DNA from 2 places in the Microbacterium sp. NPDC057944 genome. Region 1 is predicted to be linked to the other one. Evidence: predicted binding sites of a transcription regulator. Region 1 holds the regulator's gene; the other holds the start of a gene.

Region 1 (14,922 bases):
GCGTGATCTCGTTGCCGCGGACGAGCACCTGCACCTGGGGATGCTCCTTCTCCAGCATCCGCAGCAGCCGGTCCTGCGGCCCCAGCAGCTGCACCATGGCGACGCCGTCTGCGTAGATCTTCTCGACGGCGCTGCCGCGGTCGGGAGCGGAATCGAAATCGTCAGAAGCCAACGAGCTTGCTCTCCTCGATGTTGCCGAGCACATGGGCGTGCACGTGGAAGACGGACTGGCCGGCGCTCGCGCCGTTGTTGAAGATCAGGCGGTACTCGCCGTTCGCATGCTCCTCCGCGAGCCGCTTCGCCGCGGCCACGATGTCTGCGAGGAGCACGGGGTCGCCTGCAGCGAGCTCCGTGACGTCGCGGTACTCCTCGGTCTTCGGGATGACGAGGGCGTGCAGCGGCGCCTGCGGGTTGATGTCGCGGATCGCGAAGACCCGATCGGTCTCCAGCAGGATCTCCCCGGGGATGTCGCCGGTGAGGATGCGGGTGAAGATCGAGGGCTCGCTCATGCTCTCAGTCTACTGAGGGGACGCTCACCAGCGGCCGAGCGCCACCGACAGCACCGCGATCGCGGCCGGACCGGCCGTGGAGGTGCGCAGCACCGTGTCGCCGAGCAGCACGCGCTCGGCTCCCGCCGCGACGAGGCGGTCCAGCTCCTCGGGGGCGATGCCGCCCTCGGGGCCGACGACGAGGATCAGGTCGCGTCCGTCCGGTTCCCGCTCGGAGAGCCTGATGGTCGCCGTCGGGTCGAGCAGGAGCATCCGCGCGTCCCCCGCGCGCTGCGCGAGCTGTCCCGTCGTGAGAGGCTCCGAGACCTCGGGGATCCAGGGCCGATGCGCCTGCTTCGCGGCCTCGCGCACGATCGTCGCCCAGCGCTCGCGCCCCTTGACGGCCTTGGGTCCGTCCCAGCGCGTCACGCTGCGGCTCGCCTGCCACGGGACGATCTCGTCGACGCCGAGCTCGCAGGCCGCCTGGACGGCGAGTTCATCGCGATCGCCCTTGGCCAGTGCCTGAACGAGGACGATGCGGGGCGTCGGCGCGTCGTGGACCGCACGGTCGGACACGCGCACATCCACCCGGGTCGGAGAGACCTCCTCGGCGACACCGGTGAGCCAGACGCCTGCACCGTCGCCGATCGTCACGGATTCGCCCACACGCAGTCTCCGGACGACCGCCGCGTGCTTCGCCTCCGTGCCGGTGAGCGACACGAGGTCGCCGACCGCGGCATCGCTCGACGTCTCGACCAGGAAGTGCAGCGCCATGGCTCAGTGCGAGCGGAAGCGGTCGCGGAGCTTGGAGAACAGCCCCTGCTGGAACTGGGCGAGCTGCGGTCCCGGCGACTTCGCCTTCTTCGCGAAGTCCTCGATGAGCGCGCGCTGTGCGGAGTCGAGCTTGGTGGGCGTGACCACCTGCACGCCGACCCTGAGGTCACCACGCTGGGATCCCCGCAGCGGGGTGATGCCGCGGCCCTTGATCGTCAGGACGTCACCCGACTGGATGCCGGAGCGGATCTCCAGGTCGACCTCGCCGTCGAGCCCCTGGATCTTCGTGTCCGTTCCGAGGATCGCGTCGGTCATGGAGACCTCGAGCGTGGCGAGGAGGTCGTCGCCGTCACGGCTGAACGCCGCGTGCGGGCTCACCGTGACCTCGACGTACAGATCGCCGTTGGGGCCACCGGCCTTGCCCACCTCGCCGGAGCCCGGCAGCTGCAGTCGCAGCCCGGTCTCCACGCCGGCGGGGATGTCGAGGGACACCGTGCGACGCGACCGCACCCGCCCCTGACCGGCGCAGGTTCCGCAGGGGTACGGGATCGTCGTGCCGTAGCCCTCGCAGGTGCCGCACGGCTGCGAGGTGATCACGTTGCCGAGAAGGCTGCGGACCTGACGCTGCACGTGGCCGGAGCCGCCGCAGATGTCGCAGGTGACGGGCGACGTGCCCTCCTGGCAGCAGGATCCCTGACACGTCTCGCACAGCACCGCCGTGTCGACCTCGATGTCGCGGTGCGCGCCGAACACCACGTCGCCGAGCTCGAGGGTCACACGCACGAGCGCGTCCTGGCCGCGCTCGCGCCGTGACCGCGGACGCGCGCCGCGCCCGCCGCCCTGCGCGGCGCCGAAGAAGGTCTCGAAGATGTCGCCGAAGCCTCCGAATCCGCCGAAGTTGCCTGCGGCGCCGTCTCCGCCGCCCATGTCGTACCGGCGTCGCGACTCGTCGTCGCTGAGCACGTCGTACGCGTGCGTGACGAGCTTGAAGCGCTCCGCCGCCTCCTCGCCCGGGTTGACATCCGGGTGCAGCTGACGCGCGAGGCGTCGGTACGCCTTCTTGATCTCGTCGGTGGACGCCTCTCGGGATACCCCGAGAACCTCATAGTGATCCGCCACGATGGCCCTTCTCCGTGTGTGTTCGTTCGGCGGCCGCCTCAGCGGCTCGCCTCGTCTTCGTCGAGCATCCGCGACAGGTAGAGGGCCACGGCCCGCGCCGCCGCGAGGTTGCTCGGATAGTCCATGCGGGTCGGGCCCATGACGCCGACGCGCGCGGTGCCGCTCGGTGCGGCGTAGTTGCTGGCGACGATCGATGCCTCGCCGAGACCGAACGGAGCGTTCTCCGTGCCGATGCTCGCGGCGAGCCCGTGCACGTCGGTCTCCATCTCGCTCATCAGCCGCAGCAGCGTCACCTGCTCCTCGATCGCCTCGAGGAGAGGATGGATGCTGCCGCGGAAGTCCTGTTCGCGCCGGGCCAGAGTCGCGGCCCCCGCCATGACGAGGCGCTCCTGGCGGAACTCGCCCAGCTCGTCGATGATGACGGTCGCGAGCGCGCGCAGCGCGGCATCCGTCGTCGTGTCATCGGTGAGAAGGGTCTGCAGGCGCTCAGCGGCGTCGCTCACCGCACGGCCCGTGATCAGCGCGGACAGCCGCGCCCGCAGCACCGCCACGTCGGCCTCGTCGAGCTCGACCGGGAGCGGGGTCATGCGCTGTGAGACGCCGCCGGCGTCGGTGACGAGCACGACGAGCATCCGGCTCGGCGCGAGCGCCACGAGTTCCAGGTGGGTCAGATGCGCGCGGGCGAACGACGGGTACTGCGCCAGGGCGACCTGCCCCGTGAGCTGCGTGAGCACACGGACGGTGCGCGCCATCAGGTCGTCGAGATCGGCGGGGTCCGCGAGGAAGGACTCGATCGCGCTGCGCTGCGCCACGGTGAGCGGCCGCAGCTGAGCCAGGTGGTTCACGAAGACGCGATACCCCTTGTCGGTCGGCACGCGCCCCGACGAGGTGTGCGGAGCGGCGATCAGCTCCTCGTCCTCGAGCAGCGCCATGTCGTTGCGGATGGTGGCCGCGGAGACGCCGAAGGAGTAACGATCGACGATCGTGCGGCTGCCGACGGGTTCGTGCGTCTCGACGTAGTCCTGCACGATCGCGCGCAGCACCTGCAGGCCTCGCTCTGTGACCATCTCACCCTCCCGCCTGGCACTCGGACCGATAGAGTGCCAATCCTATCGCGTGCACCCTAGGATGGCGCTCATGACCACGCCGTCCACCGCTTCCGTCAGCACCGGGGTCCTCCGAGGAACCGTCGAGGACGGCGTCCGTCGCTTCCTCGGCATCCCGTATGCCGCGCCGCCGTTCGGGGACAACCGGTTCCGCGAGCCGCAGCCCGCTGCCGCGTGGACAGGCGAGCGCGACGCCACGTCCTTCGGCCCCACGTCTCCTCAGCTCCCCTACTCCGGCGCGACCGGCGAGCTGCTGGGTTCGGTGCGCATCGACGGCGAGGACATCCTCACCGTCAACGTCTGGTCGCCGGTCGACGCCTCGGACGCGCCCGTGCTGCTGTGGATCCACGGCGGCGCCCTCGAACGCGGCACCGCCGCGCTCTCGATCTACGACGGCACGGGTTTCGCGCGCGCCGGCATCGTCTTCGCCTCGATCAACTACCGCCTGGGCTCGGAGGGCTTCTCCGTGCTCGAGGACGCACCGCGCAACCTCGGCCTGCGCGACGCCGCGGCCGCCCTCGACTGGGTCCACCGCGAGATCGCGGCGTTCGGCGGCGACCCGGCACGCATCACGGTGATGGGCGAGTCGGCGGGCGGCGCGATCGTCGCCGGTCTCCTGGCCCGTCCGGAGTCGCGTGCGCTGATCGCTCAGGCGATCATCGAGTCCGGTCTTCTGGAGGCGCAGACGCCGGAGAAGGCCGGGCGCGTCACCGCGCAGCTGGCGAAGCGGCTCGGCATCCGCCCCGATAGGGAGTCCTTCGCCGGCGTCGATCCCGATCAACTCCTGCAGGCCCGTCGCGCGCAGGCGGCAGGCTCCTCACCCCTCGGGGGCGCGCCGGGATTCCAGTTCTCGATCGACCCCGACAGCCTCCCCCGGTCTCCCCACGAGGTGCTCGGCGAGATCGACACCCCGCTGCTCATCGGCAGCAACACCGACGAGTACCGGCTGTGGTTCCCCCCGGAGGCGCTCGCCGGCATCAGCAGGGCGAAGCTGCTGATCGCGCGTCTCGCGCTGCGCATCCCCGGCCGTGCGGTGGCCGCGTACCGCGCCGACTTCCCTTCGGCGTCGACCGGGGAGATCTTCGGACAGCTCGCGACCGACGTCATGCTCCGCGCTCCGCTCAGCCGCGTCGCGGGGGCACGCCCCGCGAACACCCACGTCTACGAGTTCGCGTGGCCCAGCCCCGTGCGCGATCTCCGCGCCGCGCACGCGCTCGAGCTCGGGTTCGTGTTCGACCGGCTCGACGACCCCGAGACGCAGCGCATGGCGGGGACCGACGCTCCGCGCGAGCTCGCCGCCGACATGCACCGCGCGTGGGTCTCCTTCGTCACCACGGGCGACCCCGGATGGCCCGCTTTCGGCTCCGAGCGCAGGACGCGCCTGTTCGATGCCGTGACCACCACGGTTCCCCAGCGACGCACGACCGGCATGGATCTGCTCCCTAGTCGGTGAGCTCCCGCACGACCGCATCGGCCAGCAGCCGGCCGCGGAGCGTCAGCCGAACGCGGCCGCGAACGGCGGAGGCAGGATCCACCAGACCGTCGGCGATCAGGCCGGCGACGCGGGCTCGGTTCCCTGCGGGGAGGTCTGCCACGGCGATGCCCTCGGCGAGACGACTCAGCAGCAGCACCCGCTCCAGCATCCGCGACGCCTCATCCGGACGCTCGGTTCCAGCAGCCGGGGACTCGGATGCCGCGAGCCGCTGCGCGTATGCGGCCGGGTGCTTCACGTTCCACCAGCGCAGGCCCGCGACGTGACTGTGCGCCCCGGGGCCGAAGCCCCACCAGTCGCTCCCCCGCCAGTACGCGAGATTGTGACGCGAACGCTGCTCCGCGGAGCGCGCCCAGTTGCTGACCTCGTACCACTCGAAACCGGCGGCGGCGAGCCGCGAGTCGGCGAGCTCGTACATGTCAGCCTGGAGATCGTCATCGGGTGTCGGCACCTCGCCGCGGCGGATCTGCCTGGCCAGCTTCGTGCCGTCTTCGATGATCAGCGCGTACGCGGAGATGTGGTCCGACTCGAGGTCGAGCGCGGCGTCGAGAGAGGCTTCCCAATCGGCCAGGGACTCCCCCGGCGCACCGTAGATGAGGTCGACGCTGACCGCGAGACCGGCGCCCTTCGCCGCCTCGACGGCGGTGCGGACGTTCTCCGGCCGGTGCGTGCGATCCAGCGCAGCGAGCACGTGCGGCACGGCGGACTGCATGCCGATGGAGAGCCTGGTGACACCGGCATCGGCGAGAGTCCTGGCGACCTCGGGGGTCACCGTGTCGGGGTTCGCCTCGACCGTCACCTCCGCGCCGTCGGCGAGCCCGAAGGCCGACACCGCCGCATCCAGCATCCGCGCGAGGTCGCCCGCGGGCAACAGCGTGGGCGTGCCGCCTCCGAAGAACACCGTGTCCATCGGCCGGAGCGCCCCGGCGTCCGACAGCACACGACGGGCGAGGGAGATCTCCGCGGCGAGGGTGTCGGCGTAGTCCTCCTGCTTGGCGCCGCGCAGCTCGCCCGAGGTGTAGGTGTTGAAGTCGCAGTACCCGCACCGCACACGGCAGAACGGGATGTGCAGGTACGCCGAGAACGGCACGGAGGGATCGACGGAGAGATCGGCGGGGAGCCCGCCGTCCGCCGGGGCCGGATCGCCGAGGGGAAGGGGACCCGCCATCAGACGGGGGTCGAGTAGAGCGGGGAGATCGCCCGCAGGTACCGGGCGAACAGCTCTTTCCTGCGCCGCTTCACGAGCGCGGGGACCATCCGGTACAGCATCGCGTTCGGCGCGTCGAAGGCGCGGACGGTGAACCACACCTCATCGTTGTCCTCGCGCCAGTCGATGTCGAACGACTCCTCGCCGCTCACGACCGATCCTCCGACCGTGCCGAGCACGAAGCCGATGCGGCGCTTCTCCTCCGTCACGGAGATCACCCGCAGCTCGGCGTCGGCGCTCATGCCTGCCACATGGCCGTGCAGCTTCAGGGTCATTCCCGGGCCGACGAAGGGCGTGCCCTCCGCGTCGAAGCGCTGTTCGATGTCGTGCTTGCTCGGCGCGATGGGGTTTCCCTCGGCGTCGAAGCTCACTCCTGCGTACGCGGGACCGGGGGCCGGGCGCACGTCTTGGATGCCGAGCCCTGCGGCGCGCTGCGCCGTCCACGACAGCAGGGACTCCCCTGCCGTCTGGAACCGCTCGGAGCCGCTGCCGATCCGCCAGGACTGCTCCGCCGGGATGCTGCGCTCCGGCGGGTACTGCATCAGATCCGGGGCGTGGGTGGCACCCACGGCCGCATAGTCAACCGTGTCGTCTCGGAAAGTCCCGCGCCGCATGATCTCCACCCTACTTCGGCTTGCCTGAGCGATCACCCCCACGCGCCGCGGGCACCCAGAACCGGACTACTTCTTGTCCTTGCCCTCGACGTCGCCGGAGAGCGCGGCGATGAACGCCTCCTGGGGGACCTCGACGCGACCCACCATCTTCATGCGCTTCTTGCCCTCCTTCTGCTTCTCGAGGAGCTTGCGCTTTCGGGTGATGTCACCGCCGTAGCACTTGGCGAGCACGTCCTTGCGGATCGCGCGGATCGTCTCGCGAGCGATGATCCTGGCGCCGATCGCCGCCTGGATCGGCACCTCGAACTGCTGCCGCGGGATGAGCTTGCGAAGCCGCTCGGTCATCAGAGTGCCGTAGGCGTAGGCCTTGTCGCGGTGCACGATCGAGCTGAAGGCGTCGACCTTCTCGCCCTGGAGCAGGATGTCGACCTTGACCAGATCCGCCTCCTGCTGACCGGAGGGCTCATAGTCCAGCGAGGCGTACCCCTGGGTCTTGGACTTCAACTGGTCGAAGAAGTCGAAGACGATCTCGCCGAGCGGCATGTTGTAGCGCAGCTCGACGCGCTCCTCGGAGAAGTACTCCATGCCCAGGAGGGTGCCCCGGCGGCTCTGGCACAGCTCCATCACGGTGCCGACGTAGTCCTTGGGCAGCAGGATCGCCGCCTTCACCATCGGTTCAGACACCGAGCCGATGCGACCGTCCGGATACTCGCTCGGGTTGGTCACCGTGACCGTCTCACCGGTGTCGCTCGTGAGCACCTCGTAGATGACGCTCGGCGCCGTGGTGATGAGATCGAGTCCGAACTCGCGCGACAGGCGCTCGGTGATGATCTCGAGATGCAGGAGCCCGAGGAACCCGCAGCGGAAGCCGAAGCCGAGTGCGACGGACGTCTCCGGCTCGTAGGCCAGCGATGCGTCCGAGAGCTTGAGCTTGTCGAGCGCCTCCCTGAGCTCTGCGTAGTCGCTGCCATCGATCGGGTACACGCCCGAGAAGACCATCGGCTTCGGGTCGGTGTATCCGGTGAGGGCCGTGGATGCCGGCTTCCGCGATGCCGTGACCGTGTCGCCGACCTTGGAGAGTCGCACATCCTTCACGCCGGTGATCAGGTACCCGACCTCCCCGATGCCGAGGCCCTTGCTCGGAATCGGCTCGGGGCTGGACACGCCGATCTCGATGAGCTCGTGGTTCGCGCCGGTCGACATCATCTGGATGCGTTCGCGAGGCGACAGGCTGCCGTCGACCATTCGCACATAAGTGACGACGCCCCGGTAGGCGTCGTACACGGAATCGAAGATCATGGCTCGCGCCGGCGCCTCGGGGTCGCCCTTCGGCGCGGGGATCTCCTGCACGAGCCGGTCGAGGAGCTCCTCGACGCCGACGCCGGTCTTGCCCGACACGCGCAGCACGTCCTCCGGCTTCCCGCCGATGAGGGAGGCGAGCTCCTTGGCGTACTTCTCCGGATCGGCGGCCGGGAGATCGATCTTGTTCAGGACCGGGATGATGTGGAGGTCGTTCTCCAGCGCGAGGTACAGGTTGGCGAGCGTCTGGGCCTCGATGCCCTGAGCCGCGTCGACGAGGAGGATCGCCCCTTCGCACGCGGCGAGGGAACGGGACACCTCGTACGTGAAGTCCACGTGACCGGGGGTGTCGATCATGTTCAGCGCGAAGGTCTCTTCGCCGATCTGCCAGGGCATCCGCACCGCCTGGCTCTTGATCGTGATGCCGCGCTCGCGCTCGATGTCCATGCGGTCCAGATACTGGGCCCGCATGTCGCGGTCGGAGACCACTCCGGTGATCTGGAGCATCCGGTCGGCGAGGGTCGACTTGCCGTGGTCGATGTGGGCGATGATGCAGAAGTTGCGGATCTGCGTGGCCGGAGTCGCGGCAGGCTGAAGAGGAGTGAGAGCGCGTGGTGACATGTCGCCTCAAGTCTAGGGTGAGCGCGGGCCGATCCGAGATTCCCTCATAACTGGTGGTAGTCTCGCGAAGTTGCCCGGGAGCAATCGGTGACACCGGATCCCATGAGCGACAAGACTCCGTCACAGACAGCGTGCAGGTGTCGTGTCGCGCAGTCCAGCAGTTGGTGGTTGAATGACTACCCGGCTCAGCGTTGCGTCGGCAGATCCCGCGCGCGTCTGTAGAAGAGAAAGAATCACACCCTTGATCAAGTATCTCGTGCGCCGAGCACTCGGCTGGCTGCTCATGATCGTGGTCGCGACCAATCTCACGTACTTCCTCGCGTGGGGTTTCCTCGACCCGCGCAGCAACTACGTCGGTCGCCGCCCTCCGGTGACGGAGGAGCAGATCGTCCACCTCCTCAAGCCGCGCAACCTCAGCGACACCGTCCCTCTCATCGAACGGTGGTGGAACTGGCTCACGGGGATCCTGCTGCGGTGGGACTGGGGCGTGAGCCCGACCGGCGGCTCGGTGAACGAGCAGGTCGGCTACCGCATGTGGGTCAGCGCCGAGCTGGTCCTGGGAGCCACGATCCTCTTCACCGTCCTCGGCATCGCGCTCGGCGTGTACACGGCATCCCGCCAGTACAAGCTCGCCGACCGCATCGGCCAGGCCACGAGCATCATCACGATGAACATCCCCATCGTCGTCGCCGCCTTCGCGGTCGTCATCCTCGCGATCGCGCTGAACGAGGCGACGGGCGTGCGCATCTTCTACGTCACCGGCTCGTCGAGCCAGGACGTCGAAGGGTTCTTCCCCGTCCTCGTCGACGTGCTGCAGCATCTGACGCTGCCGACGATCGCCCTGGTGCTCACCGGCTACGCCGGTATCCACTTCCTCCAGCGCTCACTCCTGCTGGACAACATCAACGCCGATTACGTGCGCACGGCGCGCGCCAAGGGCCTCACCAAGCAGCAGGCCATCCGCAAGCACGCGCTGCGCACCTCGCTGATCCCCGTCGCGACCCAGGTGGCCTTCACGATCCCCGGTGTGTTCACCGGCGCGGTGCTCACGGAGACGATCTTCGCCTGGAACGGCATGGGCCAGTACTTCATCAAGACCATCGGAACGAACGACATCCACGGCACGGTCGCCATCGCGGCCTTCGGCGCCGTCCTCACGGCGATCGGCGCCATCCTCGCCGACATCGCCGTCGTGGTGCTCGACCCACGAGTGAGAGTGAGCTGACATGACCACCGACATGATCGACCCCACGGTCCAGCCGCCCTCCGGCATCGCGGGACCTGAGACCACGCGTGTCGCGACCAAGCGGCTCTCCAAGTGGACCCTCTACTGGCGCCGCTACGCCCGCAACAAGGGCGCTCTCGCCGGCCTGGTGATCTTCGTCCTCCTGGTGCTCTTCGCGATCTTCGGACCGCTCATCGCCCGATACGACGCGGTCGAGCTCGACTTCCTCAACCTCAGCACCGGACCGTCGTCCGAGCACTGGTTCGGAACCAACAACGCCGGCAACGACCTGTTCGCTCAGGTGGCGCTCGGTCTGCAGCGCTCGCTCATGATCGCCGTCAGCGTCTCGGTCGGCGTCACGATCGTCTCGGCGCTCGTCGGCACAGCAGCCGCCTACTTCGGCGGCTGGACCGAGCGCATCGCGCTGCTGGTCATCCACTTCATGATGGTCATCCCCAGCTTCCTCATCCTCGCGATGATCTCCAACAAGTCGGGAGGCGACTGGCGGGTCATCGCGCTCATCATGATCTTCGTGATCGGCTGGTACTTCCCCGCCAGGGTGATCTGGACCATGGCGCTCTCCCTGCGTGAACGCGAGTACGTCAGCGCCGCCCGCTACATGGGCGTCGGCGGCATGAGGATCGTCCTCCGCCACCTGCTGCCGAACATCGGATCCCTCCTGGTGATCAACTTCACCCTCGGTGTTGTCAACGCCGTCGTCACCGAGACGGGTCTGTCCTTCCTCGGCTTCGGCGTCAAGATCCCCGATGTCTCGCTGGGCGCGCTCATCGGCACCGGCTCCAGCAGCCTCACGACCGCGCCCTGGCTGTTCTACTTCCCCGCCGCGGCCCTCACCCTTCTCACCGTGTCGATGGCGCTCGTCGCCGACGGCCTGCGTGATGCCCTCGATCCCACGTCTGCAGCGGGAGGCCGCGCATGAGCACCGTCCTTTCCGTCCGCGACCTCCGGGTCAGCTTCGCCTCGGAAGCGGGCCGCGTCGACGCCGTGCGCGGCGTCTCCTTCGATCTGGAGGCAGGCAAGACCCTCGGGATCGTCGGCGAGTCCGGCTCGGGCAAGTCCGTCACGTCCCTCGCGATCATGGGCCTCCTCGACGAGAACGCGAAGGTCACCGGCTCCATCGTCTACGACGGCCAGGAGCTGATCGGCAAGTCGGACAAGCAGCTGTCCGTGATCCGCGGCAACGGCATGTCCATGGTCTTCCAGGACCCGCTGACCTCCCTCACCCCCGTGTTCACGGTCGGCGACCAGCTGATCGAGGCGCTCACGGTGCACCGCAGCCTCTCCAAGAAGGACGCATGGGATCGCGCGGTGGAGCTGCTGACGCTCGTGGGCATCACGTTCCCTGAGCGGCGCATGAAGTCGTTCCCGCACGAGTTCTCCGGCGGCATGCGCCAGCGCGTCGTGATCGCGATCGCGATGGCCAACAACCCCAAGCTCATCATCTGCGACGAGCCGACGACCGCTCTCGACGTGACGATCCAGGCGCAGATCCTCGATCTGATCGAGAAGGCGCAGGACGAGACCGGCGCCGCGGTGATGATGATCACCCACGACATGGGCGTGGTGGCGCGCACCGCCGACGACGTCATGGTGATGTACGCCGGAAAGCCCGTGGAGCACGCACCCGCCCGCGAGCTCTTCCACCGCACGCGGATGCCGTACTCGATCGGGCTCCTGGGGGCGATCCCCCGCGTCGACAAGGCCGAGAAGGAGCCGCTGACCCCGATCAAGGGGAACCCGCCGCTGCTGGTCAACCTCCCAGACGCGTGCCCGTTCGCCGACCGCTGCCCGATCGCGATGGATGCCTGCCGCACGGGCGAACCGGAGCTGCTGCCGGTGTCGACCGGCACGGGCGAGCGCCACCTGGCCGCGTGCATCCGCTCGCAGGAGATCGAGGACGGCGGTCTGCTCGGCGGCCTCCCCGTCTTCCCCGCCAGGGTGATCCCGGAGAGTGACCTGACCCGGACGCCGCGCGAGGAGCGCCCCGTGACGCTCGAGGTCAAGAACCTCACCAAGACCTTCCCGCTCCTCAAGGGCGCGTTCCTCAAGCGCAAGGTGGGCGAGGTCCAGGCGATCAAGGGCATCAGCTTCGACGTCCGCGAGGGCGAGACGATGGCGATCGTCGGCGAGTCCGGCTCGGGCAAGACCACCACGCTGCTGCAGATCATGGACATGGTCAAGCAGACCGACGGTGACATCGTCATCGCCGGCACCAGCGTGAACGATCTCCACAGCAGGAAGATCGAGCGCGAGCTCCGCCGCGACATCCAGATCGTGTTCCAGGACCCGATGGGCGCACTCGACCCGCGCATGACCGTCGCCGACATCATCGCCGAGCCGATGCGCGCGATCGGCACGCCCAAGGCCGAGGTCCACCGGCGAGTGGACGAGCTGATGGACATCGTCGGCCTCAACCCGGCGCACAGCGACCGGTTCCCGCAGGCGTTCTCCGGCGGGCAGCGCCAGCGCATCGGCATCGCGAGAGCCCTGTCGACGAACCCGAAGATCGTCGTGCTCGACGAGCCGGTGTCGGCGCTGGACGTGTCGATCCAGGCCGGCGTCATCAACCTGCTGGACGAGCTCAAGGTCAAGCTGGGTCTGTCGTACCTGTTCGTCGCACACGACCTGTCCGTCGTGCGGCACATCGCCGATCGCGTCGCCGTGATGTACCTCGGCGAGTTCGTGGAGCACGGCGACGTCGACGATGTCTTCGACAACCCGCAGCATCCTTACACCAAGGCTCTCCTGTCGGCGATCCCGGTGCCGGATCCGGACATCGAGCGCACGCGTCAGCGCGTCGTGTTCGACCCGGAGACCATGTCGACGAAGCCTGCGACGGTCTGAGCGGATGCCGATGCGAGGTCTGGTCACCGTCCGATAACGGTTAGCCGGTATTCACTGTCCGCCGCTGTGCGGTGATCAACAGCGAACTATTCTTCCCTTTATGAAACGCCGAAAGGCGAAAGGAGCACCATGAAGCACAAGAAGTTGTTGGGGGCTGTCGCGATCAGCGGCGTCCTCGCACTCGCCCTCGCGGGTTGCGCGAGCGGATCCGGAAACACCGGTGGCGGGAACGGTTCGGAGAAGCCGGTCGAGACCAAGTCCGCCGACTACAACCCCCAGGCTCGGGCCGACATGAAGGAGGGCGGCGAAGTCCACCTCGGCATCAACGGCATCCCCGAGCAGCTCAACGCCTTCCACGGCGACGGAGTCGCCGACACCTCGACGCTCTGGTACTTCTACATGCCGCAGATCCTGCTGGTGAAGCCGGAGGGCGAGGTCTACAAGAACGACGCCTACCTCGACAAGTACGAGATCGGCGAGAAGGACGGCAACACGACCGTCACCTTCACGTTCACCGACAAGGCGCACTTCAACGACGGCACCGACATGGACTGGACCGCCATCGACGCGACCTGGAAGGCGAACCGCTCGTCCGACGAGGGCTACAGCCCCAACGCGACCGACGGCTACAAGCAGGTCAAGTCGGTCGAGCAGGGCGACACCGCGAAGACCGCGGTGGTCACGTTCGACGGCATCTACGCCTGGCCGTCCATGGTGTTCCTCACCGGTGGTGTCCTGAACCCGAAGCACGCCGACGTCGACACGTTCAATAACGCGTACATCGGCAACCCGCACTCCGAGTGGGGTGCAGGCCCGTACATCGTCGACGAGTTCGACGCCAACAAGGGCTTCATCTCGTTCAAGCCGAACCCCGAGTGGTGGGGTAACGCTCCTCTGCTCGACAAGGTGACCTTCCAGCAGCTCGAGCCCGACGCCGCGATCAACGCCTTCAAGAACGGCGAGATCGACATGGTGGGCGCGAACTCCAAGGACCGCCTCGAGCAGGTCAAGTCGGTCAAGGACACGGTCGTGCGCCGCGCCCAGCAGACCGCGAAGACGATCCTGATGCTCGACGGCGACAAGCCGCAGTTCGAGGACGTCAACGTCCGCAAGGCGTTCTTCCTGGGCATCAACATCGACCAGCAGAAGCAGATCGCCTGGAACGGCCTCGGCTACGAAGAGCCCGCCGCCGGTTCGCTGAACATGTACGCGTTCCAGGAAGGCTACGTCGACGCGTTCGCCGAGGCCGGCCTGAAGCACGACGTCAAGGCAGCCAAGAAGCTCCTCGACGACGCCGGCTGGAAGGAAGGCTCTGACGGCATCCGCGAGAAGGACGGCGTCAAGCTGAGCGTGGTCTACCCGGTGTTCGGCTCCGACCCGACGCAGGAGGCTCTCGCCAAGTCGCTGCAGGCGCAGGAGAAGGAGATCGGCATCGACGTCAAGGTCGATGTGCGTGCCTCCGCCGACTTCGCCAAGGACCTCCCGACCAAGAACTGGGACATCGCCGGCCTGCGCTTCAGCGACTCCGACCCGTTCGGACCGGCCTGGATGTGCCAGCTCTACTGCTCGGAGAGCGAGCTGAACCTGTCGGGCACCGGCAACGCCGACATCGACAAGCAGATCGCCGACGACGTCGAGTCGCAGAAGGACGCGAAGAGCTGGACCGCCGCGGCGGAGAAGCTCGAGCCGAAGATCATCGACGAGACGTGGGGCGTCATCCCGCTCTACAACGGCCCGTCGATCTACGTGGTCAAGAACGGCCTGGCGAACCTCACGCCTTGGCCGTACGTCGGCCTGGACCTCTTCGGCGTCACGCCGATCGAGGACTTCGGATGGCAGAAGTAACTCTCTGATCTGAGAGAAGGGAGCGGGGCCGGTGGACATCCACCGGCCCCGCTTTCGCGTTGTCGGAGGGCGTATCTAAGCTGAGTCCGTGAGCGTCCAGATCGTCTTCGTGCACGGCATCCGCACATCTGCGACGATGTGGCGGTCTCAGCTCGCCTATCTCGACGAGCGCGGCATGACCGCCACCGCCGTCGACCTCCCCGGACACGGCACGCGTCTGCACGAGGACTTCACCCTGCACGAGGCGCTGCACACGATCGACGCCGC
Region 2 (14,922 bases), 1.3 Mb from region 1:
TGTTGTGGACGGATTCCGGGAACTTCGCGATTGTGGACGAGGAGTCATGCGACGTGTGGAAGGTGAGTCGAGCGACGCTCTGGCGGCTCAGATCACGGAGTGTCTGCGGAACCCGGGCCTCTCAGCCGACAGCAAGGCCTTCGCGCCGACGAACGGAGGGCGCGAGGAACACGGCGGGGATGCCGGAACCGGCGCCTACTAGGCTGAACGGGTGATCATCGGGACCGGCATCGACCTCGTGGACATCCCGCGATTCGAGCGGACCATCGAGCGCACGCCCAGACTGCTGCAGCGCCTCTTCACGCCGAGCGAGCAGACCCTGCGGCTGCCCTCCTTGGCCGCGCGCTACGCCGCCAAGGAGGCGCTCATCAAGGCGCTCGGCGGCTCGGACGGCGTGCACTGGACCGAGATCGAGATCGCATCCGAGGCCTCAGGTCGACCCCGGTTCGTGCTCAGCGGCACGACCGCCGCCGTCGTCGACGAGCGCGGCATCACCACGCTGCACCTGACCCTCACCCACGACGCAGGCCTCGCCGCCGCGTTCGTCGTCGCCGAAGGAGAGCCGCTGTGACCGTTCCGTTCCGCGAGGCGAGCATCGACCTCGGCGCCATCAGCGACAACGTGCGCCACTTCACGAGGCTCACCGGCGTGCAGGTCATCGCCGTCGTCAAGGCCAACGCCTACGGACATGGCGCCGCTGCCGCGGCCGTCGCCGCTCTGGCCGGGGGCGCGACCCGACTGGGGGTCGCGGAGATCCCCGAGGCTCTCGATTTGCGACGACAGGGCATCACTGCTCCGATCGTGGCGTGGCTGCACGCCCCGGGTGAGCGGTTCGAGCAGGCGGCCGCGCAGGGCATCGAGCTGGGGATCTCGTCGTTCGACCAGCTCGAGGCCGCTGCCAGGGCGGCCGACGTCGACCATCCCGTCGGCGTGCATCTGAAGTTCGAGACCGGGCTGTCGCGCAACGGCATCGCCCCCGCCGACTGGGGCCGCGTGCTCGCGGAGGCCGCTCGGCTGGAGCGCATCGGACGTCTGCGGATCGTGGGGCTCTTCAGCCATCTCTCCAACACCTCTCCCGAGGACGACAGGGCGGCTCTCGCCCGGTTCGAGGAGGGTGTCGCGACGGCGGCCTCCTTCGGCATCCGCCCAGAGATCCGGCACATCGCGGCCACCGCCGCCGCCATCGACCTGCCGGAGACGCGCCTCGACGCGGTGCGCATCGGCATCGGCATCTACGGCGTATCGCCCTTCGAGGAGCGCACGCCGGCATCGCTCGGCCTGCGTCCGGCCATGACGCTGCGCGGTTCCATCGCGGCTGTGCGCAGGGTGCCGGCCGGCACGGGCGTCTCGTACGGCTACGCCCACCGCACCGATCGGGACACGACCCTGGTTCTGGTGCCGCTCGGGTACGCGGACGGGGTCCCGCGGAACGCATCCGGCCGGCTTCCGGTGTCGATCGGAGGGCGCCGTTTCCTGAACGCGGGACGCATCGCGATGGACCAGTTCGTCGTCGACGTCGGCGACACCCCCGTCTCGATCGGCGATGAGGTCGTGCTGTTCGGCGACCCCACGCTCGGCGTCCCGTCGGCGGCGGAGTGGGCGGATGCCGCGGACACGATCGGCTACGAGATCGTCACGCGCATCGGCGCCAGGGTTCCGCGGAGGACCACGTGAGCGTCGACCCCTCCCTCCTCGGACGTCGGGAGATCGAGACCGCGGACGACATGGAGGAGCTCGGGCGGACGCTCGGGGCGACTCTGGAGGCCGGGGACCTGCTGATCCTCACCGGTCCGCTCGGTGCGGGAAAGACGACCTTCACCCGGGGGCTGGCCGAAGGGCTCGGGGTGCGCGGACCGGTGCAGAGCCCGACGTTCGTCATAGCACGCACGCATCCGTCGCTCGTCGGTCGCGCACCGCTCGTGCACGTCGACGCCTACCGGCTCGGCTCCGGAGCGGAGCTGGAAGACCTCGATCTCGATCTCGCACGCTCCGTCGTGGTCGTCGAGTGGGGACGAGGGATGGCCGAGGATCTCGCCGACGCGTGGTGGGACGTCGAGTTGGAGCGACCCGTCGGACGGGCGGACGGCCTCGACGCGTCCGAGCTGGACGCCGACGCTCCCAGGATCGTGACGATCGCTCGGGAGGAGCGTCGATGAGCACCGTCTCGGAGTCCGCGCGCGTCGCCGTCATCATCGAGGACGACGTCGACGTGCAGACGCTGCTGGACGAGGTCTTCCGCGCTGCGGGGTTCGAGACCGTGCTGGCCGGGTCTGCGCCCGAGGGCATCGCCGCCGTCGTCGCGCACCACCCCGTGATCACGACGCTCGACGTGAACCTGCCGGGGATGGACGGCTTCGAGGCCGCGCGACGGATCCGCGAGGTCAGCACGACGTTCATCATCATGCTCTCCGCGCTGTCGGAGGAGCCGGACGTCGTCCTCGGCCTCTCCGCGGGAGCCGACGACTACCTCGTGAAGCCCGTCCGCCCGCGCGAGCTGCGCGCCCGGATCGAGGCCGTCATGCGTCGTCCGCGCTTCGAGGCGCCGCTCGCGCCCGGGTCTCCCTCCGGAGGAGCGCCGATGCCGTCGCCTGCGGCCGGCCTGCAGACGCATCGCGATCTCTCCCTCGATCCCGACACGCACACGGTGCTCGTCGGGGGCGGAGAGGTCGAGCTCACCCCGACCGAGTTCGATCTCCTGGCGACCCTGCTCGATTCAGGACGCCGTGTGCGCAGCAAGTCCGAACTGGCCCTCGTCCTCCGCGGCGACACCGCGGGAGGGGTGTCCGACTACGTCGGCGAGCCCGACAAGCGCACCGTCGAGGCGCACATGACGAATCTGCGCCGCAAGCTCGGCGACACCCCCGCCGACCCTCGATTCATCGAGACGGTTCGCGGTGTCGGCTATCGCCTCACGTCCGCGGATCTCCCGACCGGCTGAGTCCCGGAGGTCTCGGGCGGTCGAGGCCGCGGTTCCCCAACCGCGGCCCCCAGCCGCGCTCCCCAGCCGCGGTTTCCGTCCCCATCAGGATCGTATTGCCCGCGCCGCCCCCGGCGGACGCAGCATCCGCCTTCTTTGAGTAATCTTGCGAGAACGTTGAGGATCGAGGGAGAGGCGGTCGACGATGTCCCGCACGCTGTCGATCTGGCGATGGCAGCTGATCTTCACGGGCAGCATGCTCGCGGTCGTCGTGGTGATCGCCGCCTTCGCGCCGCACACCCTCGGCAGCCCGCTGGTGGCGCTGGCGCTCGTCGTTCTCGTTGCGACCACCCTGGCGACGCTCATGGTTCCGTGGCCGCGCATTCCGCGGTCGATCGTCGTCGCGGTGCCGCTTCTCGACGCGCTCGCCGTGGGCCTTGCGACGAGCGCTCCCGGGATGCGCATCGAGCTCCTCTGGGTGTTCCCGGTCGCCTGGCTCGCGTCGTACTTCGCGCTGCCGTGGGTGTTCGCCGGCATCGGCTTCATCAGCGCGTGTCTTCTCCTCTTCACGAGCCGCAGCGGAGAACCCGCGGACGTGCTCGTGCGCGTGCTCATCGTCGTGCTGACGCTGAGCTTCCTCGGCACGACGATCCGCATCGGCGCGCAGCGCTCGCGGGCCGCGAGACGGCTCCTGCAGCGGCAGTCCGAGCAGGCGGAGAGGGCTGCCGAGCGTGCGCAGACCCAGGAGCAGCGGGTCACCCAGGTCATCGACGCCCTGGACGTGGCGCTCGTCGTGGTCAATGCGGACGGCCGGATCCTGAAGATGAACGACGCCTATCGCACGCTGTACGGTCGTGATCGGTTCGGAGCCGCGCTGCCGTCGACGGCCGTGGAGTACGACGAGCGCAGGGGCGCACCGCTGCCACCAGAGCGGACGACCCTGTCGCTCGCGGCACGTGGCGAGGAGCTCAGGAGCGAGCGGATCTGGCTCTTCGATCAGGAGGGGCGGTGGCGCGCACTGCAGGCGAGCACGCAGCGCCTCGCCGACGCGACGGCGCGCGACCGCAGCACCCTGCTCATCATCGACGATGTCACCGCGCTGATCGAGGCCGCCGAGGAGCGGCGCACCCTCACCGCGATCGTGTCGCACGAGCTGCGCAATCCGTTGATGGCGATCCTCGGCCACGTCGACCTTCTGCGGGAGCGCGACGACCTGCCCGGATCCGTCGTCGCGCAGCTGGAGGTCATCTCCAACGCCAGCGAACGGATGCAGCGGCTGGTGGAGAGCACGCAGGACGAAGCGAGGCGCGCATCGGAGTCGCTGCCGGAACCGGTCGATCTCCGCCAGGTCGTCGATGCGTCGGCGGCGTCGTACTCGGCGATCGCGAGGAGCAACCGGCAGGAGCTCGTCGTGGAGGGACTCGACAGCCTCGTGGTGCGCGGAGACGCCTTCCGTCTGCGCCAGGTGCTCGACAATCTGCTGAGCAACGCGGTCAAGTACACCCCGGGTGGTGGCGGCATCCGGGTGAGTCTCGGCGCCGACGACGGCGGGGCGGTGCTCACGATCGCCGACACCGGCGACGGGATGACGGCCGACGAGGTCGCGCGGGTCTTCGACCCCTACTTCCGCACCGCGCGGGCCGTGGTCGGGGGCGCCCCCGGCACCGGGCTGGGCATGGGCATCGCCCGCGACATCGTGAGCGACCACGACGGGAGCATCGAGGTGGGCAGCGCTCCCGGTGCGGGAACCCGCGTCACGGTGCGGTTCCCGCTGACCGAGGAGGACGGATCATGAGGGAGCTGACGCACACCGCGATCAGCGTCGACGTCATGACCAGCATGGTCGCGGTGGTGACGGTCGTGACGGTGGTCGTGATCGGGCTCGCGACGCTCGCGCGGCCGAGCAGGGCGACGATCACCTGGGGAGCGGCGTTCGCACTGGGGATGCTCGGCACCTACCTGTGGGTCGGCGGTCTCCAGTTGCAGGAGCCGCGTCTGACGGCCGGAGCCTCTGGACTGCTGCTCTGCTTCGAGCCGCTGCTCTGGCTGGGGCTGCGGATGCACAGGGGTGCGCGCCCGCTCTGGTGGCCGCTCCTCGCCTTCATGGTGCTCATCCCGACCGTGCTCGTGCTCGCGGCGGGGACACCGGCGTTCCAGGTGACGTTCCGCCTCTCGTTCCTCAGCGCGAGCGTCTTCGCGGGGCTCGTCGCGTGGGAGCTGATCCGACTGAGGACGGTGTCGCGCGACATCACGATGCCCCTTCTCCTGGCCGCGTGCTCGTTCGTCGTCGTCGCGATCGCCGGCGCCGTCTCCGTGCTGCTGGACAACGGCGTGAGCTCGGGCGAGCAGCTGAGCGTGCTCCGTGGCGTCAACAGCGTGGGCACGGTGGTGACCAGCATCTGCGCGGCGTTCACCCTCGTGCTCCTCGTGCGGTCCGATCGGGTCGCTCCGGCCACGGGCGATGCGGCCGCACGTGCGGCGCGCAGGCTTCGCAAGGCGGAGGCCCAGAACGACCACTCCTGGTCCGTCCTCGACGTGCGGCTGGACGATCCGCTGGACCTCAGGGAGGCGTCGACGAGCACCGGATATGCGGCGATCGTCGAGCGCTTCCACTCCGACATCGAGGAGGTGCTCCCCGCGAGTGCCGACGCCGATCGCGTCGATGACTCCCGCTCGATCATCGTCATCCGCGGGAGCGAAGAGGAGATCCGGCACCACATCCGCGCTCTGCTGCAGCGGATCTCGGCGATCGAGCACGATGCGGGCGCCTCCGGGATCCGGGTGTCGGCGAGCATCGGCTGGGCGAGCGCGTCGGCCTGGGGGCACGACTACGACGCGCTGGCGGCAGCGGCCGGCGCGGCATCGGCGTCCGCCCGCGCCGATGGCGGCGACCGCTGGAAGCGCGCGGAGGAGAACGGCTCAGCATCCCCGGCTACCCTGGAAGCGTGATCCTCGCCGTCGACACCTCCCTCGGTACCGCCGTGGCCCTCATCGACGCCGACGGCGCCCTCCGCGCCGAGGCGGCGACCGCCGACCCGCTCGGGCACGCCGAGGTGATCGGCGATCTCCTCGCCGACGTCCTGAAGGACGCGGGGGCGGGGGAGATCACCCACGTCGTGTCCGGCATGGGCCCCGGGCCCTTCACCGGCCTGCGCATCGGCATCGCGGCGGCTCGTGCCTTCGCCCTCGGGCGCGGCATCCCCGTGGTCCCGGTGCCGAGCCATCTCGCGGCGGCGCTCTCGGTGTCCGCCGACGGTCCGTTCGCCATCGTCACCGACGCGCGTCGTCGAGAGGTCGCGGTCACGGTGTTCGAGGGGACGGATGCCGCCGGCATCCCCGCCGTCGTCGCCGACACTGTTCTCGTGCCCGCGGTCGAGGCCGATGCGCACCTGGGCGGCATCCGGCGGATCGACGTCGCGGAGCTGTCCGGCGCCGACCTGGCGCGGGTCGGGGCGCGCGCACTCGCGGCAGGACGCGTCTTGGCCGACGACGAGCCGCTGTACCTGCGGCACCCCGACGTCGTGCTCCCCGGAGCGCCGAAGCGGGTGGGATCATGACGCTGCGTCCCGCGACTCCGGCCGATCTCGACGGGATCATGGCGATCGAGAACCGCGCGTTCCCGACCGACGCGTGGAGCGCCGAGTCGATGGCGTCCGAGCTCGCCAGCCCGCACGCCCGCTACCTCGTCGACGAGGTCGACGGCGTGACGATCGGCTACGGCGGTGTGCGGGCGCTGCAGGGCGGGTCGGATGCCGACATCCAGACCATCGCCTTCGATGCCGATCGCCGCGGTGAGGGCCGAGGACGGGCCCTGCTGCGCGCGCTGCTCGAGGCGGCAGTCGGGCGGGGCGCACGAGAGGTGTTCCTCGAGGTGCGCGACGACAACCCCGCCGCGGCGGGGCTGTACCTCTCGGAGGGTTTCGAGGAGATCGGCCGCCGCCCCCGCTACTATCAGCCGGACGATGTGGATGCGATCGTGATGCGCCTCGACCTGCGCGCGTGGGATGCGCGGCGCACCGCGACGCCGAAGGAGCAGACCGCATGACCGCCGCCCCCCTTGTGCTCGGCATCGAGACGAGCTGCGACGAGACCGGCATCGGCATCGTCCGCGGACGCACCCTGCTCTCGAACACGATCGCCTCGAGCATGGACGAGCACGCCCGCTACGGCGGCGTCGTTCCGGAGGTGGCCGCGCGCGCCCATCTGGAGGCGCTGCAGCCGTCGATCGACGTGGCTCTCGACGAGGCCGGCATCCGTCTGCAGGACCTCGACGCGGTGGCGGTCACCAGCGGGCCGGGGCTCGCGGGGGCGCTCATGGTCGGCGTCGGCGCGGCCAAGGGTCTCGCGGTGTCGATCGACAAGCCCCTGTACGCGGTCAACCACCTGGTGGGGCACATCGCGGCCGACATCCTCACGGCGGACTCCGCGCCGCTGGAGTACCCGACCATCGCGCTCCTCGTCTCGGGCGGGCACACCTCGCTCCTGCACGTCCGCGACCTCACGACCGACGTCGAGCTGCTCGGCGAGACCATGGACGACGCCGCGGGCGAGGCCTTCGACAAGGTGGCCAGGCTCCTCTCCCTGCCCTACCCCGGCGGGCCCGAGATCGACAGGGCCGCGGTCGACGGCGACCCGAACGCGATCCGCTTTCCCCGTGGCCTGTCCAAGGCGTCCGATCTGGCGAAGCACCGCTACGACTTCTCCTTCTCCGGACTCAAGACCGCCGTCGCCCGCTGGGTCGAGCGCTGCGAGGCCGATGGCGTCGAGGTGCCGGTGGCCGATGTGGCGGCGAGCTTCCGCGAGGCCGTCGTCGACGTGCTCGTGACGAAGGCGCTGGCGGCGTGCGACGATCTCGGGGTCCCGCGGCTGCTGCTCGGCGGGGGCGTCATCGCGAACCGCAGGCTGCGCGAGGTCGCGCTCGCCCGTGCCGAGAAGGCGGGAGTGACGGTGCGCATCCCGCCGCTGTCGCTGTGCACCGACAACGGCGCCATGATCGCGGCGCTCGCCGCAGAGCTGATCTCCTCTGGTCGGCGGCCGTCGACACTCGCCTTCGGCGCCGACTCGACTCTCCCTGTCACGGAGATCCAGGTGGCCGAGCGCTCATGACCACACCGGACGACGGGCTGCGTGCCCGTATCGAAGGACCCAGCGGCGAGGTCGAGCGGCCGGCGGGGTCTGCTCGTCTCCCCGGCGCCAGACGTGACGCGTACACGAAGCTGCCCACCGGGCCGGTGACCGTGGAGCCGGTCGTCGCCAGCGGGCCGCACCTCGAAGACGAGGGCGACGAACGCGACGGGTGGGAGCCCTCGGCATCCCCCGTGGCCGTCGACGAGACGCGGCTCGCGCCCTGGGCGCTGCTCGCCGCGATCGTCTCGCTGTGCGCCTCGTTCTTCGTCGGCTGGGTGATCCCGGTCGCGGTGGTGGCCGTGATCGCGGCGATCATGTCGCTGCGGCGTCCGGCCGAGAGCAGAGCCGTCGCGACGTGGGCCCTCGTGCTCGGCCTCGCGGCGACGACATACAGTCTGGGCTGGCTGGTGTGGGCCGGTCTGCAGTTCGAGAGGTTCGGGTAGCGGATGCTCGACGCCGACCGGACATCGATGTCATCAGGGGGGCCGATGCCGCACGATCATGACGGCGAGGAGCGTCGTGCGCTCCAGCGCAAGGCGTATGGCCGCGAGGCGTCGCTCACGGATGCCGAGGCTCGGCGTCTGCACGAGCTCGAGCACGCCCTCCGCGAGAGCGCCCGCCCCGAGGCCACGGCGGAGCGTTCCGCGCGGACGGCGGTCCCCGACAGGGGTGGGGCGGACGGGGCCCGCCTGGACGGGGCCCGTCTGGACGGCATGCGGACGGGCGAGGCGCAGCCTCCCGTTCCGCGGGGAGTCGTCGACGAGGAGAGCACCGCAGCGGCGCCCGTGGCCGAGGAGCCCGTGACCGAGAGCGTGGCAGGTGAGGCGGCGCCGGGTATCTGGACGACCTTGCGGTCGCACTGGAAGCCCGTGGCCGTTGCGTCCGCCGTCCTGCTGGCGATCGGACTCGGCGCGGGTTGGGCGCTGTTCTCTCCGCGTGCGAGCGACATCCCGCTCAGCGCGGAGGAGGTGGAGCGCAAGCTGGAGCTCTACACGGCGCAGAAGTTCGACGACGGCTCGCTGCGCGCGGTCGCGCGCGATGGAGACGCCCTCGTCTGGTTCGCCACCAAGAGCGCGCCAGAGCCGCAGTCGTGCCTGACCCTCGATGTGGGGGAGCAGTCCTCCATCAACTGCGTCTCGGACGAGGAGTTCGGGACGTTCCCGCTGAACGCGTCGATCTCGGTGCCGTCAGATAGCGAAGACCAACCGGGAAGCGAAACCAGCGTCAATGCTGTAGGCATGCTGTCCACGTCCGGCGAGGTGATGGTCGCGATCAACCGTTGGGACTATGTCGCCTCGATGCTCGATCAGTTCGAGGGTGAGGAGAAGGTGCGCGCGCAGGAGCTCATCGACGAGGGGTACCAGCCGGGGATGTCCCTGATCGGACACTTCCGCGGAGAGCCCGTGTGGGTCGCCGACCGCTTCACCGACACGGGCTCGATGGAGAGATGCCTGATCGTCGACGTCGTGGACGCATCGAAGTGCGCCGCACCGGACAACAGCGGGAATCAGGCGCCGATCCGGCTGAGCTCCGGCGACGCGGACGACTCGCCGTGGTCGCTCACAGTGGAGTTCACCGGATGGGGCATGCCCTATCTGACGATCACCGAGGGTCCGACCGGCGGATCGCTCGTGGTCATCGACACCGAGTCGGGGGATCCGATCGAGGTCCAGGTTCCCGTGGACCCGGCGGGCTGACTAAGCCGCAGACACCCGGTCGGCGAGGATCGCCAGACGCTCGTCACCGATGCGGGTGAGGATCAGCGTCGCCGACTCCGAACCCTTCAACGCGAGCTTCCTGCGGAAGGCCGCAGGGTCGACGTCCATGCCGCGCTTCTTGATCTCCAGGGTGCCGATTCCGTTCCTCTTGAGCACCGCACTGATCGCCTTGGGATTGGCGGGCATCGTCTCGCGCACGCGGAACGACTGCACGAACGGACTCGTGAGCGCGGCATCCGAGGTGAGGTATGCGATGCGCTCGTCGAGCATGCCCGCCTCCAGGCTGCGGGCGACATCGCCGATGAGCCGTGCACGGATGACGGCTCCGTCCGGTTCGTGCAGGAAGACGCCGAGCGGGCGCACCGGCGCGTCCTCGGCGTCGGCGCCCGCGGTGAGCTCGTAGGAGCGCTCGCCGCGGATGAGGAGCGCCGCTCTGCGCACGCCCTCTCTGGCGAGGACGCCGGTCCAGACCACGAGCTCCACGACGCTGCCGTCGGCGCTCACCCACTGGGCCTCTGCGTCGGCGGGGAGGCTGTCGCGATCGTGCGCGGGGCCGAGCTTGATGCCGGTCGGCGTGCGCGATGCCACGTCGAAGGCCCAGTCCAGCGACGGTGAGTAGTCGTCGGCCGAGACGCGGCGGGTCTCGCTGTGCCCGGAGGTGCGTCGCGCGGGGTCCATCCAGATCGCGCGAGCGGCGGGCGCGGTCGCCGTGCTCAGCTCCCGGTACGCATCCTCCGCCGTGCTGTGGCGCACGTCCGATCCGAGCGGCGCGAGGTTGTACGCGGCGATCGCGGCTGTGACCTCGTCGGCGTCAACGGCCGTGACCTCGAGTCCTGCCCCGGCGAAGGCGAGGGCGTCGCCGCCGATTCCGCAGCCGAGATCGGCGACGCTCGTCAGACCGGCGCTGCGGATGCGCTGGGCGTGCCGTGCGGCGACCCCCAGTCTCGTCGCCTGCTCGAGGCCGGCGCGGGTGAACAGCATCCGCTCGGCGAAGTCACCGAACTTCGTCCGTGCCCTGGCGCGCAGGTGGGCCTGCCCCACGACCGCCGAGACGAGGTCGGGGGAGTGGCCCGCAGCGCGCAGCCGCGACACCGCCCTGGCGACCTCGCCCGTCGACTCGATCGGCCCGAGGGCGTCGAGGAGCTCGATTCCGTCGGGGGTGAGCAGGGCGCGCAGCTCGGACATCTCCACCCGTTCAGCTTAGGTCGTGCCCGGCTGGCACTCGCATTGCATGAGTGCCAGCTGAGCGCTTAGACTGGATTAGCACTCTCGGGTTGAGAGTGCGAACAAGTCTTTCGTGTCAGCGTCAAGAAAGAAGAGGTAGACCGTGTCGGTTTCCATCAAGCCGCTCGAGGACCGCATCGTCATCAAGCAGGTCGAGGCCGAGCAGACCACCGCGAGTGGCCTGGTCATCCCCGACACCGCCAAGGAGAAGCCCCAGGAGGGCGAGGTCGTGGCCGTGGGCCCCGGCCGCATCGATGACAACGGCAACCGCGTCCCGCTCGACGTCGCCGTGGGCGACCGCGTGCTCTACAGCAAGTACGGCGGCACCGAGGTGAAGTTCGGCGCAGACGAGTTCCTCGTCCTGTCGGCTCGCGACGTCCTCGCGGTCGTCGTCCGCTGATCCAGCGCACATCGCAGAGGGGGTTCGGATGCTTCGGCATCCGAACCCCTTTCGCATGTCCGGAGCGGCCACGCGGCGATCGATTCCTGCCGAACCGCGGTCGTGGCGCGTGAACGCGCGCTTGGCCTGCGCCCACGGGCATAGGGTTGTGCGGTGACCCCTGACGCTCCCGCCCGCACCGGCCAGACCGCGGGGGCCGTCTACGCCGTCGCCGCCTACCTGCTCTGGGGCGTGCTGCCGCTGTACTTCCTGCTGCTGGTGCCCACGGGTGCGTGGGAGGTCGTCGCCTGGCGTGTGCTGCTGTCTTTCGTCTTCTGCCTGATCCTGCTCACCGTCACACGTGGATGGACGGCCTTCGGCGTCATCATCCGGCAACCGAAGCTGCTCGGACTCACGGCGCTCGCGGGCCTGCTGATCTACGTGAACTGGCAGGTGTTCGTCCTCGGCACCCTGAACGACCGGGTCGTGGAGACGAGCCTCGGCTACTTCATCAATCCGATCACCACGGTGCTGCTGGGCGTCTTCGTGCTGCACGAGCGGATCCGCCGGATGCAGTGGGCGGCCATCGGCATCGCCGCCGTCGCGGTGATCGTGATCGTCGTCGCCTACGGGGAGTTCCCCTGGATCGCGCTCTCGCTCACCGCGTCCTTCGGCATCTACGGACTCATCAAGAAGAAGATCGGACCGGCGGTGGATGCCGTGAGCGGTCTGACCCTCGAATCCTTCTGGCTCATCCCCATCGCGATCGTGCAGCTCATCCTGGTGGCCTTCACCCCCGCAGGCATCACCATGGGGGCGAACGGCGTCCCCCACGCACTGCTGCTGGGCTTCGCCGGCGTCGCGACGGCGGTGCCGCTGCTGCTGTTCGCGGCGGGGACGCGACGGATCGACCTCACCCTCATCGGGATGATCCAGTTCATCACCCCGATCATGCAGTTCGTGATCGGCGTCGCCTTCCTGCATGAGGAGATGCCTCCCGCACGCTGGGCCGGCTTCATCCTCGTCTGGATCGCGATCGGCGTGTTCGTGGCCGACCTTCTCCTCGCGGGGCGGCGGGGCCGTGGAAGCGGACCTGCAGAACTCGTCTGAACCTCGGGTGCATCGACGGCGGTACCCGGTGCCGGATCGTTAACGCACCGAAACCTAAGCACCCACTACGCGCTCCTGCCACGCTCTAGGGTTAGAGCACCCGACTGTGGTCACAATCCACGTTCAGTTACGCAAGGGAGCATCATGAACGCACTGAAGGGCTCGCGCACAGCGAAGGTCTTCGCGGGGATCGCGCTGGTCAGCGCATCCGCACTCGTCATCTCGGGCTGCGCGAGCAGCACGCCGTCCGACTCCGGCGACGGCGGCAGCAAGCCGTCCGCGGATCTCACTCTCAAGCTCGGGTCGCTGCTGCCGCAGACCGGCGCCCTGGCCTTCCTCGGTCCGCCCATGGAGTCGGGCGTCGGCCTCGCCGTCAAGGAGATCAACGACGCCAAGGCCGGCATCACCATCGACCTCACCGCCGAGGACGAAGGCGACACCGACACCAAGGCCTACGAGACCTCGATCACCAAGCTGCAGGGTGCAGGCGTGTCCGCCATCGTCGGCGCTGCGGCGTCCGGCGTCTCGAAGCTCATCCTCGACGGCAACGTCGCGGCGGGCATCCTCCAGATCTCGGCCTCGAACACCTCCCCCGACTTCACCACGTGGGACGACAAGGGCCTGTACTTCCGCACCGCCCCCAGCGACCTGCTGCAGGGCGAGGTGCTCGGAAACCTGATCGCCGAAGACGGTCACAAGACCCTCGGCATCATCTACCAGAACGACGCGTACGGCACCGGCCTCAACGACGCCATCAAGAAGACGTTCGAGGGCACCGGCGGCAAGGTCGTCGCCGAGGCGTCGTTCAACGTCGGCGACGCGCAGTTCGACGCACAGGTCGAGACCATCAAGGCGCAGAACCCGGACGCCGTCGCCATCGTGTCCTTCGACCAGTTCAAGACGATCGCCCCGCTGCTGGTGAACGCCGGCATCACGGCCGACAAGTTCTACATGGTCGACGGGAACCTGTCCGACTACGGCACCGACATCCCCGTCTCGCTCGAGGGCGCACAGGGCACCAAGGCCGGCCCCAAGCTCGCCGACGACTTCACGAAGCGTCTGCAGACCTTCTGGACGGGCGAGGGCAATGCCGAGGTGAAGGACTTCACCTACGCGGGTGAGGCGTACGACGCTGTCGTGCTCGTGGCTCTCGCGTCGCTCGCCGCCGGCTCCACCAAGGGCGCCGACATCGCGGCGAAGATGCAGGAGGTCTCGGGCGGCTCCGGCGACGGCGAGAAGTGCACGACCTTCGCCGACTGCGCCAAGATCATCAACTCCGGCAAGGTGGCCGACTACGACGGCTACTCCGGCGAGGTCACCTTCGATGAGAACGGCGACCCGCAGGGCGCCACGATCGGCATCTACAAGTACGGCGCGGACAACACCATCACCCGCACCAACTGATATCGCCGAGAAGGCCCCGGATGCTCGCATCCGGGGCCTTCTCCGTGCCCGGCGCGTTCGTCTCGTTCGCAGAGCGAGGAGCGCAGCGACGAGACGAACGCGCGTCAGGCGGCGTCGGTGCCCAGCGTGCCGAGGTAGAGTCCGATGACCTTGGGATCGTTCAGCAGGTCGCGCCCCGTGCCCTCGTACGCGTCCTTGCCCTGGTCGAGGACGTACCCGCGGTCGCAGATCTGCAGACAGCGACGGGCGTTCTGCTCGACCATGATCGTGGTCACGCCGGCCTTGTTGATGTCGGAGACGCGGATGAACGCGTCATCCTGTCGCACGGGGGAGAGGCCCGCAGACGGCTCGTCGAGCAGGAGCACCGACGGGTCCATCATCAGAGCGCGCGACATCGCGACCATCTGGCGCTCTCCACCCGACAGGGAGCCGGCGCGCTGCTTGAGCCGCTTGCCGAGCTCCGCGAAGATGCCGCTGACGAACTCGAGCCTCTCGGCATAGATCTTGGGGTTCTGGAAGAGCCCCATCTGCAGGTTCTCCTCGATGGTCAGCGAGGGGAAGACGTTGTTCGTCTGCGGCACGAAGGCCACCCCGCGTTTGACGAGCTTGTCGGCCTTGAGGCCGACGATGCTCTCGCCGTTCACGGTGATGTCGCCGGAGCGGACGTTCACCATGCCGAAGATCGACTTCAGCAGGGTCGATTTGCCGGCGCCGTTCGGGCCGATGATCCCGATCAGCTCACCCTGCCTGGCCACGAGATTCGCCCCGTTGAGGATGTTCACGCCCGGCAGGTACCCGGCATGGACGTCCTTCAGCTCGACGATCACCTTCTCATCGCTCATGCGCGACCCTCCTCGGGGGAATCGTTCTCTTCCACGGCGAGCTCCGCCTCGGCTTCAGCCTCGATCTTCTCGCGCAGCCGTGCGGCCGCGGCATCCTCCAGCACAGGGATGCGCCCGGTGACGGCTCCGAGGTCGAGGTCCTGGTGCGCGCCGAGGTAGGCGTCGACGACCGCGGGGTCCTCCATGACGTCCTCCGGCGGA

What was found. The regulator HrcA, encoded in region 1, represses chaperone genes, less so after heat shock. The targets are predictions, from matches to a motif close to TTNGCACTCGNNNNNNNCGAGTGCNAA.
Region 2: groES (co-chaperone GroES) is a predicted target of HrcA. The motif match lies at 10,978-11,004, and genes of this name have one in related genera.

Annotation. Positions count from the first base shown of each region.
Region 1 is NZ_JBHVPJ010000002.1:226,641-241,562, reverse strand. Features, by position in the region: gene ACFVRO_RS10535 (PhoH family protein) at 1-97, opposite strand, end outside; gene ACFVRO_RS10530 (HIT domain-containing protein) at 162-509, opposite strand; gene ACFVRO_RS10525 (16S rRNA (uracil(1498)-N(3))-methyltransferase) at 534-1,262, opposite strand; gene dnaJ (molecular chaperone DnaJ) at 1,266-2,381, opposite strand; gene hrcA (heat-inducible transcriptional repressor HrcA) at 2,420-3,448, opposite strand; gene ACFVRO_RS10510 (carboxylesterase/lipase family protein) at 3,519-4,940, shown strand; gene hemW (radical SAM family heme chaperone HemW) at 4,930-6,147, opposite strand; gene ACFVRO_RS10500 (DUF1990 family protein) at 6,147-6,800, opposite strand; gene lepA (translation elongation factor 4) at 6,867-8,720, opposite strand; gene ACFVRO_RS10490 (ABC transporter permease) at 8,962-9,945, shown strand; gene ACFVRO_RS10485 (ABC transporter permease) at 9,947-10,885, shown strand; gene ACFVRO_RS10480 (dipeptide ABC transporter ATP-binding protein) at 10,882-12,810, shown strand; gene ACFVRO_RS10475 (ABC transporter family substrate-binding protein) at 12,940-14,655, shown strand; gene ACFVRO_RS10470 (alpha/beta hydrolase) at 14,744-14,922, shown strand, end outside.
Region 2 is NZ_JBHVPJ010000002.1:1,499,794-1,514,715, reverse strand. Features, by position in the region: gene ACFVRO_RS16535 (endonuclease domain-containing protein) at 1-48, opposite strand, end outside; gene ACFVRO_RS16530 (holo-ACP synthase) at 212-571, shown strand; gene alr (alanine racemase) at 568-1,674, shown strand; gene tsaE (tRNA (adenosine(37)-N6)-threonylcarbamoyltransferase complex ATPase subunit type 1 TsaE) at 1,671-2,156, shown strand; gene ACFVRO_RS16515 (response regulator transcription factor) at 2,153-2,938, shown strand; gene ACFVRO_RS16510 (sensor histidine kinase) at 3,123-4,712, shown strand; gene ACFVRO_RS16505 (hypothetical protein) at 4,709-5,866, shown strand; gene tsaB (tRNA (adenosine(37)-N6)-threonylcarbamoyltransferase complex dimerization subunit type 1 TsaB) at 5,863-6,474, shown strand; gene rimI (ribosomal protein S18-alanine N-acetyltransferase) at 6,471-6,962, shown strand; gene tsaD (tRNA (adenosine(37)-N6)-threonylcarbamoyltransferase complex transferase subunit TsaD) at 6,959-8,023, shown strand; gene ACFVRO_RS16485 (hypothetical protein) at 8,020-8,487, shown strand; gene ACFVRO_RS16480 (hypothetical protein) at 8,533-9,741, shown strand; gene ACFVRO_RS16475 (SAM-dependent methyltransferase) at 9,742-10,947, opposite strand; gene groES (co-chaperone GroES) at 11,090-11,386, shown strand; gene rarD (EamA family transporter RarD) at 11,540-12,475, shown strand; gene ACFVRO_RS16460 (ABC transporter substrate-binding protein) at 12,620-13,879, shown strand; gene ACFVRO_RS16455 (ABC transporter ATP-binding protein) at 13,984-14,721, opposite strand; gene ACFVRO_RS16450 (ABC transporter ATP-binding protein) at 14,718-14,922, opposite strand, start outside.